DNA from 3 places in the Sporosarcina pasadenensis genome. Region 3 is predicted to be linked to each of the others. Evidence: a T-box and tRNA genes for the amino acid it is inferred to sense, from the RefSeq annotation. Region 3 holds a T-box; the other regions hold tRNA genes.
What was found. A T-box is a leader RNA that pairs with one kind of tRNA and senses whether it is charged. The one in region 3 lies ahead of argS (arginine--tRNA ligase), so its partner is inferred to be a tRNA-Arg.
Positions count from the first base shown of each region.

Region 1: it encodes a tRNA-Arg, which carries the amino acid that the T-box ahead of argS (arginine--tRNA ligase) is inferred to sense. The anticodon was not compared.
Region 2: it encodes a tRNA-Arg, which carries the amino acid that the T-box ahead of argS (arginine--tRNA ligase) is inferred to sense. The anticodon was not compared.

Region 1 is NZ_JBFEGM010000003.1:74,262-77,542, reverse strand. Features, by position in the region: gene AB1K89_RS05760 (hypothetical protein) at 1-453, shown strand, start outside; gene clpP (ATP-dependent Clp endopeptidase proteolytic subunit ClpP) at 518-1,120, opposite strand; tRNA gene AB1K89_RS05750 (tRNA-Arg) at 1,298-1,369, shown strand; gene AB1K89_RS05745 (HPr family phosphocarrier protein) at 1,475-1,732, opposite strand; gene whiA (DNA-binding protein WhiA) at 1,767-2,714, opposite strand; gene AB1K89_RS05735 (gluconeogenesis factor YvcK family protein) at 2,741-3,281, opposite strand, start outside.
Region 2 is NZ_JBFEGM010000001.1:48,687-51,967, reverse strand. Features, by position in the region: gene AB1K89_RS00290 (sigma-54 interaction domain-containing protein) at 1-782, shown strand, start outside; tRNA gene AB1K89_RS00285 (tRNA-Arg) at 1,190-1,262, opposite strand; gene AB1K89_RS00280 (MBL fold metallo-hydrolase) at 1,412-2,260, shown strand; gene AB1K89_RS00275 (hypothetical protein) at 2,363-2,539, shown strand; gene AB1K89_RS00270 (YIP1 family protein) at 2,594-3,235, opposite strand.
Region 3 is NZ_JBFEGM010000009.1:46,692-49,972, reverse strand. Features, by position in the region: gene AB1K89_RS13035 (alanine/glycine:cation symporter family protein) at 1-391, shown strand, start outside; gene argS (arginine--tRNA ligase) at 443-2,107, opposite strand; T-box leader at 2,155-2,371, opposite strand; gene AB1K89_RS13025 (DUF3221 domain-containing protein) at 2,469-3,281, shown strand, end outside.

The sequences.
Region 1 (3,281 bases), on a different contig from region 3:
GTCGCTTTGAGCGCAGAGGCCGTCGCTTTGAGCGCGGAGACGCCTGCTTTGAGCGTGGGAGACGTCGTTTTGAGCGCGGGGGCAGTTGCTTTGAGCGCGGAGGACGTCGCTTTGAGCGCGGAGACGCCTGCTTTGAGCGCGGGAGACGTCGTTTTAAGCGCGGGGGACGTCGCTTTGAGCGCGGAGACGCCTGCTTTGAGCGAGCGAGACGTTGTTTTGAGCGCGGGAGACGTCGCTTTGAGCGCAGGGGCCGTCGATTTGAGCGCGGGAGACGTCGTTTTGAGCGCGGAGGACGTCGCTTTGAGCGCGGAAACGCCTGCTTTGAGCACGGGGACCGTCGCTTTGAGCGCAGGGACGCCTGCTTTGAGCGCGGGGGCCGTTGCTTTGAGCGCGGAGACGCTTACTTTGGACGCACGGGCGATTGCTTTGGACGCGTGTCACTTGCTTGACTAATCCCTTGACGAATTACACGCAAAAAAAGCCGACTCTACGAATAGAGTCGGCTTTAGTGAGCTTATTATTTCTTTATGTCTTTCATGTCGCTGCGTGTGATGATATGGTCAATCAAACCATATTCCTTAGCACGTTCAGCCGTCATGAAGTTATCACGGTCTGTGTCTTTCGCGATTACGTCAATAGGCTGCCCTGTGCGCTCGGAAAGGATCGTGTTTAATTTTTCACGTAGGAAGAGAATGCGTTTCGCTGCGATTTCAATTTCAGTCGCCTGACCTTGAGCTCCTCCAAGCGGTTGGTGAATCATCACTTCTGCGTTAGGAAGGGCATAACGTTTGCCTTCTGTACCTGCTGTCAAAAGGAAAGCTCCCATTGAAGCGGCCATTCCGATACAAATCGTTTGGATATCTGGCTTGACGAATTGCATCGTATCGTAAATCGCCATACCCGCTGTAATGCTTCCACCCGGGCTATTAATGTAGATGGAAATGTCTTTCTCTGGATCTTCCGCTTCAAGGAATAGCAATTGGGCAACAATGGAGTTTGCCACATTGTCGTCGATTCCGCTTCCTAGCATGATGATCCGGTCTTTCAATAAACGGGAGTAGATATCATAAGCGCGTTCTCCCCGGTTTGTTTGCTCAATGACTGTAGGTATTAGATTCATGTTATTTCCTCCTCTTGAATGGTCAGGATTTTCGTTCTGCTGAAACCGTTTGTTTCAACTGTACATCTATCATACATATTATGGTCAATAAAGGTCAAATATAATGCTTTTAAAATAGGTATTGCAATTATACCACTTTCTTTGTATAATGAATCTTGTCTGTTACTAATAACAGTTGCCCTCGTGGTGCAATGGATAGCACGTAAGATTCCGGTTCTTAAAATGTGGGTTCGACTCCTGCCGAGGGCGTCATAGAGTTTTTAAAGAAGCCTGTAAACATGTTTTTCATGTTTACGGCTTTTTTTATTTTTCAGCCGTTTCCTATATGCATAGTGAAACGGCTGTTATTTATTATTAGTTTTCTTTCTCAACAAGTTCTGTAAGGGTTTCGATTGCTTGGTCTTCGTCGACGCCTTCCGCAATCAATGTCACTTCCGCACCTCTAGCAATTGCCAAGCTCATTACGCCCATGATACTCTTCGCGTTCACTTGACGTTCATTCCTCTTTATAAAGACATCTGCCGTGAATCTATTTGCTTCTTGCACGAATAGTGCAGCTTGTCGTGCTTGTAACCCGGTCTTCATTTTCACTTCAACCGTTCTTTCCGCCATACTCCTTCGACTCCTTTCTTTCCGATTCGTTCTATCATCGGCTTACAATTCCTCCGCTACGGAGATTTTCTGCGATTTCTTCGATCTTCCGAAGACGATGATTCACTCCGGATTTACTTACTGTACCGCCGCTCACCATTTCACCAAGCTCTTTCAAGGTGACGTCCTGGTGTTCAATGCGTAGTTGCGCAATCTCCTGCAATCGGTCAGGCAATTGATCCAGTCCGATTGTGCTCTGGATGAATTTGATATTTTCAACTTGTCTCTGTGCCGCTCCTATCGTCTTATTCAAATTGGCAGTTTCACAATTGACAAGACGATTGACGCTGTTTCGCATATCCCTCAGAATGCGGACGTCTTCGAATTTCATTAAGGAGACGTGCGCTCCGATCAATCCTAGGAAATCCGAAATCTTTTCCGCCTCTTTCAAATAGGCAATATAGCCTTTTTTACGTTCAATCGATTTCGCGTTCAATTGGTATTTATTCATTAAATCCACTAATGCTTCACTATGCTCTTTGTAAAAAGAGAAAATCTCCAAGTGATAGGAGGAAGTTTCGGGATTGTTGACAGAGCCGCCTGCAAGAAATGCTCCACGCAAATACGATTTCTGGCAGCATTTCTTTTTCACTAATTGCTCTACAATCTCGTTTTTAAATTGAAAGGTACCCGTCAGTATATACAAGTCCTCCAATAATTGCTTCGCTCCATCGCGAATTCGGCATATGTAGACGTTGTTCTTCTTCAGACGCATTTTCTTACGGACGAGCAACTCGACTTTATAAGGATATAGCTTCTTAATATTTGAATAAAGTCTCCTAGCGATTGCCGCATTTTCTGTTTGCACGTCCAAGCTTAATTGTTTATTCGAAAATGATAGGGCACCGTTCATTCTGATGAAGGCGGCGATTTCCGCTTTCACACAGCATTGTTTGGAATCGATTTGTGTCAGTTCCTTTTTTACTTCAGATGCAAAAGACATGATTTTCCCCCTCTCTCTCGGCGATATCAGGTCTCCTCGTTAACGATCGTACCTTCCATATAACCCATGATCCATGATGCGACTTTGCCGGCGTCATGGATAATTCTTCCGTCCAAAACCGTCGAAAAGTCCCCTAATACGATAGTAGGGACGAGCAGTTGCAAAGCATCTATGTCATTTTCTACAGGGAGCTGCGCCACGGACGGCTCTTCCCCGTGTAATAACGTTTGGAAATCCGTCTTATTCAACAGCACCGTGTCAATGAATTGACTGCCGGCATGATCATATAACGCCTTCACATGCTCAGACGCAGTGTACTGGTACGTTTCACCTTCCTGCGTCGTCAAGTTATTGATATAAACCTTCTTCGCTTGAGACGCAAGGACGGCATCACGGATATCTCTCACAAGTATCGTCGGCAGAATGCTCGTATATAAGCTTCCAGGCCCAAAAATGATCAAATCTGCCTCCTTGATGGCCTCCACCGTTTCAGGCAAAGGTTCGACCTCTTGCGGAGACATATAGACTTTCCGAATTTTGCGCCCATACACCGGGATTTTAGACTCA
Region 2 (3,281 bases), on a different contig from region 3:
AAAATGGACCCTTTTTAAATGTTAACTGTGCAGCAATTCCTGCAGAACTGTTAGAATCCGAATTATTTGGTTATACGAGCGGATCCTTTACAGGGGCCAATAAAGGTGGAAAAACAGGTCTATTTGAGACGGCTGATACTGGGACTATCTTTTTGGATGAAATCGGAGAATTGGCGTTGCCGTTACAAGCGAAAGTATTGCAAGTTATACAAGATAAGCAATTTATACCTATTGGGAGCAATACGAGTAAAACGGTTGATATCCGAATTATTGCTGCAACCAATCAAGATTTGGAGGAAATGATTCGAAATAAAACATTCCGGGAGGACTTATATTATCGTCTAAATGTGATTGATATTCACATGCCGACTTTAGCAGAGAGAAAGGATGATATTATTCCTTTGACGTATCGATTTTTAAATAAATTCAATAGCAAATACAATGTAAACAAAGCGATTTCCGAACATTGTTTACAAGTACTTTACCATTATTCTTGGCCTGGTAATGTCCGTCAGTTGGAAAATTTAATGGAACGCCTAGTAATTACGAGTGACTCGATCATTGAGGTAACCGATTTACCGCAAGTAATTACAGAAGAAGTGAAGGAAGTTCCCGAACTTATGCATCCTAATTCACTCGACAATGCAATCACCGAAGTTACTCGAACATTAATTAAAAAATCATATGCAAAACATGGGTCGACTCGAGGCGTTGCAAGCGATTTAGCTATCAGCCAATCGAAAGCCTCTAGGTTAATTCGCGAATTTTGTTCAAACGAGTGATTTACATACAGTGACAAAAAGGAAAGACTGGTCCTTATCAAAAATTGACAAAGAGGGGCCTTTCAGTTGTAAAGGAGGACAAGCATTAAACTAATTCAATCATCAAATGGCAAGAATTTGTTTATCGCAACAAGAGTAGTTAATTTTCTAAATTCCAAGGGCGTTTCTACTATTGATATAGGAATGGCAATTCACCCGGATATACTCATGTTGTTAAGGAGCTTGATACGGAATCTGCTAACCAGACAGTACAGTTATATGAGGACATGGCTAGTATATTGAATGTGTAAAATGATTTCAGTTTCTTTCATGCCTGAACATATTCTCAAAAAACAAATAATGACCGTAAACACTGTTATATCAGCGTTTACGGTCATTATTTTCGTGTTCTCTTTTTTATCTAAAAACGTCCCAGGCAGGAATCGAACCTGCGACCCACAGCTTAGGAGGCTGTTGCTCTATCCCCTGAGCTACTGAGACAAAGGAAAGTACCTTTCTATTATAAAGACTAGATCTGCTTAGGGCAACAAATTTATTCTCCCATCTCTATATAAATCGTATGACAAAGTGTTTTATACACATATTAGGGTATAAGAGAAATGGATAAATATCTAAGGAGGATTTGACATATGGAAAGAAGTTCTTCTACAGAAAGATTTCAGCCTTTAACTTCTGTATCGAGTGGACAAGGAGTAGAAGTTGCTCCTGACCTCTACTGTTATACGGTTCAGATTGTTAATGTTGTCTTTTACGGCTATCCGGGAGAAGGAAATGACTGGGTGTTGATTGACGCGGGAATGCCGAAGTCAGCTGAAAGGATTAAGGAAGAAGCAGAAAAGAGATTCGGTAAAGATAACCCTCCAAAGGCCATTATCCTGACACATGCACATTTCGACCATATCGGAGGATTGATTGACCTATTGGAGATTTGGGATGTGCCGGTATATGCCCATGAATTAGAGCTACCTTATATTACCGGCAAAAAGAATTACCCTGAGCCGGATACAAGCGTTGAAGGAGGCATGGTTGCCAAGTTGTCATTCATGTTTCCCAATGAAGGCATTGACATCGGGTCAAAAGCTCATGTTCTTGCAGACGATCATACAATCCCGTTCATGCCAGGCTGGAAATGGATCCATACACCTGGACACACTGAAGGACATATTTCGATGTTCCGAAATGATGATCATGCCATGATTGTCGGCGATGCTTTCGTAACAGTCATACAGGATGAGCTATATAAAGTGTTTACTCAAGAAAAAGAATTAGGAGGTCCTCCTCGCTATTTGACACCCGATTGGGAGACAGCGGAACAGTCGGTTGAAATTTTAGCTGCATTACATCCGAGTATTGCCATTACGGGTCACGGAGTCCCAGTCGAAGGTCAATGGTTGGAGGAGAATCTGAATAGATTGGCGTCAGAATTTAAATCGCTTGCGGTTCCCGATCACGGAAAGTTCGTGGACGACTCAAAATAAAATCAATGGTTCATTGTCCCGGCTCCATCTTTCTTAGTTTCATGTCATATTTTAAGACATATCAGACAAGCTAAGAAAAAAGATCCATGAGGAGGTCGGGTAATGGACAAAGTTGAACGAAGAATTACGAAACGGAATGAAATTGAGTCGTTGAACAAAAAGTACTCAAAACAATTCCATGAATTCGCTTCGTTAGGCGATTATAAGGAAGCCATGATTAATGCATACAGGAAGACCCAACAGGAACAAAAAGAAAAAGATGAATCAAAAACGAACTAATAACAAAGACGACGTCTCGATGTAATTGACAAAGAGACGTCTCTTTTTTCATTTTCAAAATAAAGCTGGAGCAGTCAATCCGACAATAAAGACAACGATTACAGTTAGAATAATAATTGGAAGGAAGATGACCAAAGCAGCCTTCCACGCTGAAAATTGATGAACTTCGGAAATTGTTGCTATAACGACGACTAGTGACCAAATGCTGACAATAACATTAATGATTAACGAAATGACGAGCCATACAGATTGGCCAATCGAGAAATCATAATCGCTTATAAAATTGCCTTGACCTAAAATGAGCAGGTTCGGAATCCAAACGATACCACCGACTACGATAATGATTTCCGAAACGGCGTATGCCGTTCTAGTTTGCTCATATGTTCCCATCCCACCCAGCATCATTGAAAACAGATGATAAATGCCTGAGGCAATATAGAGGCCCAGTATTCCAACAATAGGTCCCACAATTAATGCAACTAATAATATGGCGGCGATATTCCATGACTCAACTAAATCATTGTCTACTGCCTGATCGAGTAAGTGGATAACCCCGGAAATAGCAACAATGAAAAGAACAAAGCTGCTAGATTTGCATTCCATGACATGTTGGACTGTTTTTCTTGGGTGAAGCCATACAGAAGTCCACGGGTTAACTTGTTGACTTTCATTTTCGTCATTATCAATGTTCTGCAACGAAATCTCACTCCCTATTATTCTTATTCTTCCTTATTCATACATA
Region 3 (3,281 bases):
TTCGATGGCTGTTCACGTTGGTTCATGGGCGCCATATTTTGTCGCAATCGCGATTATGTTCTTCGCGTTTAGCTCAATCGTTGGAAATTACTATTACGGTGAAACGAATATCGAATTCATCAACACACATAAGTCGTGGATGACGCTTTACCGAATTCTCGTCCTAGGCATGGTCATGTTCGGTGCTCTCGCGAAAGTGGATATCGTCTGGAGCATGGCGGACTTGTTCATGGGATTGATGGCAATTATAAATCTCCTCGTCATCTTGGCACTTGGAAAAGTCGCATTCCGTGTGTTGGATGATTATACGAAACAACGGAAACAAGGGAAAAACCCCGTGTTTAAAGCATCTCCTAGTTTAAAGGGTGCTGACTGTTGGAAAAATGAATGAAGAAAAGCAATTGTCCTGCCAGTGAATGGTGGGACAATTGCTTTTTTGAATTTACATTTCCTCGGGGGCCTTCATGCCTAACAGGCGTAATGATTCCTTCAATACAATGACGACGCACTCGGTAAGCGCAGTGCGGTACTGCTTGTTGGTTTCGTCGGATAGGACTTGCACATTCCCGTAAAACGAGTTGAACGCCTGGGCTAGGTCAACCGCATATTTTGCGATGACGGATGGATCCAATTCTTCCGCTGCACGTTTGACGGCTTGGGGAAATTGCTCTAGCTGCTTGATCGTATCCCATTCGTAATCATTCACTTCGTCAATCGCGAACTTGCTGGAAGTCCCCGCTTTGCGCAAGATGGAGTTCGCCCGCGCATGTGCATATTGAACGTATGGCCCAGTTTCACCTTCTGTCTGGAGCATCGATTCAAGATCGAATTCGATATCATGTTTCCGGTGCTGCTTCAAGTCGCTGAAAAGGATGGCGCCGACACCGACAGCTTCTGCCACTTCGGATTTGTTAGCTAGTGTCGGGTTCTTTTCCTCGATGTTTTTCTGTGCAAGTTCGATCGCTTCTTTCAAAACTTCCTCGAGCAAAACAATCTTACCTTTACGCGTCGACATCTTCTTGCCGCCTTGCAAGATAAGCCCGAACGGCACGTGCACGATGTCGCTTGCCCAGTCATGGCCCATTTTGCCAAGCACTTGCTTCACTTGAGTGAAGTGAAGGCTTTGTTCATTCCCGACGACGTAAATGGATTTGACGAAGTCGTACTTGTTTTTTCGATAGATGGCAGCTGCCAAATCGCGTGTTGCGTACAACGTCGCTCCGTCCGATTTCTTGATGAGACATGGCGGCATGCCTTCTTCAAGTTCCACGACCATGGCGCCGTCCGATTCGACCAATAGTCCTTTGTCTTGGAGCTCTTGCACGACAGGCTCCATTTTGTCGTTGTAATACGCTTCACCGTTATAGGAATCGAAAGTGACACCGAGCAGATCATAGATCCGTTGAAATTCTTTCAGCGACTCGGTTTTGAACCATTCCCAAAGGGCGAGCGCGTCGGCATCGCCGTCCTCGAGCGCTTTGAAAGCTGCGCGCCCTTCATCGTTCAAAGAAGGGTCTACCTCTGCTTCTTCATGGAATCGGATGTATAGCTTCAGCAATGTCTCGATCGGTGCTTGACGGACCTCTTCCTCGTTGCCCCATTTCTGGTAGGCTGTGAGGAGCTTCCCGAATTGCGTGCCCCAATCGCCGATGTGATTAATTTTCACCGGTTGGTAGCCATTTTTTTCGAGCAATAAAGCGATGGAATTTCCGATGACCGTGGAACGCAGATGCCCCATCGAGAACGGCTTCGCAATGTTTGGTGAGGACAAGTCAATCGTCACGACACCGCCGTTGCCTTCATTGGAGGAACCGTATGTGGCGGATTGATGCAGGACCGTTGGAAGGAGCGTATCTGCAATGACTTTCCGGTCCATGAATAGGTTGACGTACCCATTCACTGCTTCAGCTTTGCTGATTAATGGATGTTCAACGGAAGCTGCGATTTCTTCCGCGATGGTGACAGGTGACTTCCGTAAGATTTTTGCGAATGGAAAACAAGGTAATGCAAAATCGCCTAACTTTGAATTTGCTGGGCGCTCCAGCATATGCTCTTCCAATTGTATTGGGCTGACTGTCTGTAAAGCTTGCAAGATGTCCTTTTTCATTTGCACGAACTCCTTTTTAGGAAAAATAAAAAGCCTTCAATCTCAATAAATGAGACGAAAGCTTGTTCCGCGGTACCACTCAATTTGCCCCTGTTATGTTTGGATAGAGGCCCCTTTCTCCTAACGGCGAGACACCGGCTTCTCCTACTTCATTCAGAAAAGCATCTCAGAAGTGCGCTTCACGAATCTACCCCGCCAGGCTCCCACCAACCCCGGCTCGCTATAGAAGTAAGGAATCACTACTCTCTTCGTCATCGATATTGTAGTTGAATGTATCAAATCGTAGAAAGAGTGTCAATGGGTTTTAGTCGTAACTTTTAAACAAATCATCCGTCTAACTTAGTGAATGGGAGGTTTTGGAATGAAATATAGCGTGTCAATACTATTGGGTGCTGCTTTGATATTGGGAGGATGTGGAACGGATGCGTCCCCGCAAAATAGCTCTGTTGAAGATAGCGAATGGCCAACGTTGAAAAAAGTGAGTGGGCGCGAAATTATTGCCGAACTGAAGCAAACCGTTGAAGAGACGCCTAAGCGGGACAAGAGGGCCACTATAGAAACGCCCCCTGAGTTTGAGGAGCCTACGATAGAAACGGTGGAGGATTTGAACGTTAATACAATTGAGGGACCCGCTGCCATCGAGGCGGTGGAAAAAGTCTACGGCGAAGGTGGCATTCGTCAAGAAGGCGTCATCTTCTTTGAACTACAGACGAAAGGTGCTGAGCAATCCGGCGTGTGGATTGGAGTCAAAGAGCCGGATGAACGTGTTCATCAATTGCTTGATCAGCTGCAGCCGAAAGTGGATGCAGGCGAGATTTTGGCGGAACCGATCTATATATTCCGCAGTCCTCATACGGAAAAGGAGCTTTACGATTTGCAGGATGAAGTCGCGGAAGCGTTAAAAGGAATTGAATCGAAACGGGGTTCATTCGGTCTGTACGTCGATGTCATCACAGGCGATATTGAAGTTACCCATGATTTCCTGAAACCGGGGCAGCAACAGGAGCTACGTGAGCTTTTCGCCGATCATACAATCAATTTTACGCAAGACGGAAGGATGGTTGCGGAGCCGGGGGAATCGACTATCATTGCTCCTGAACAAACATACACGGATACTCCGGTAATAGATGGGGGATTCATCTTGGCCGCCGGTGATGGGAGAATTTTTGTCGCA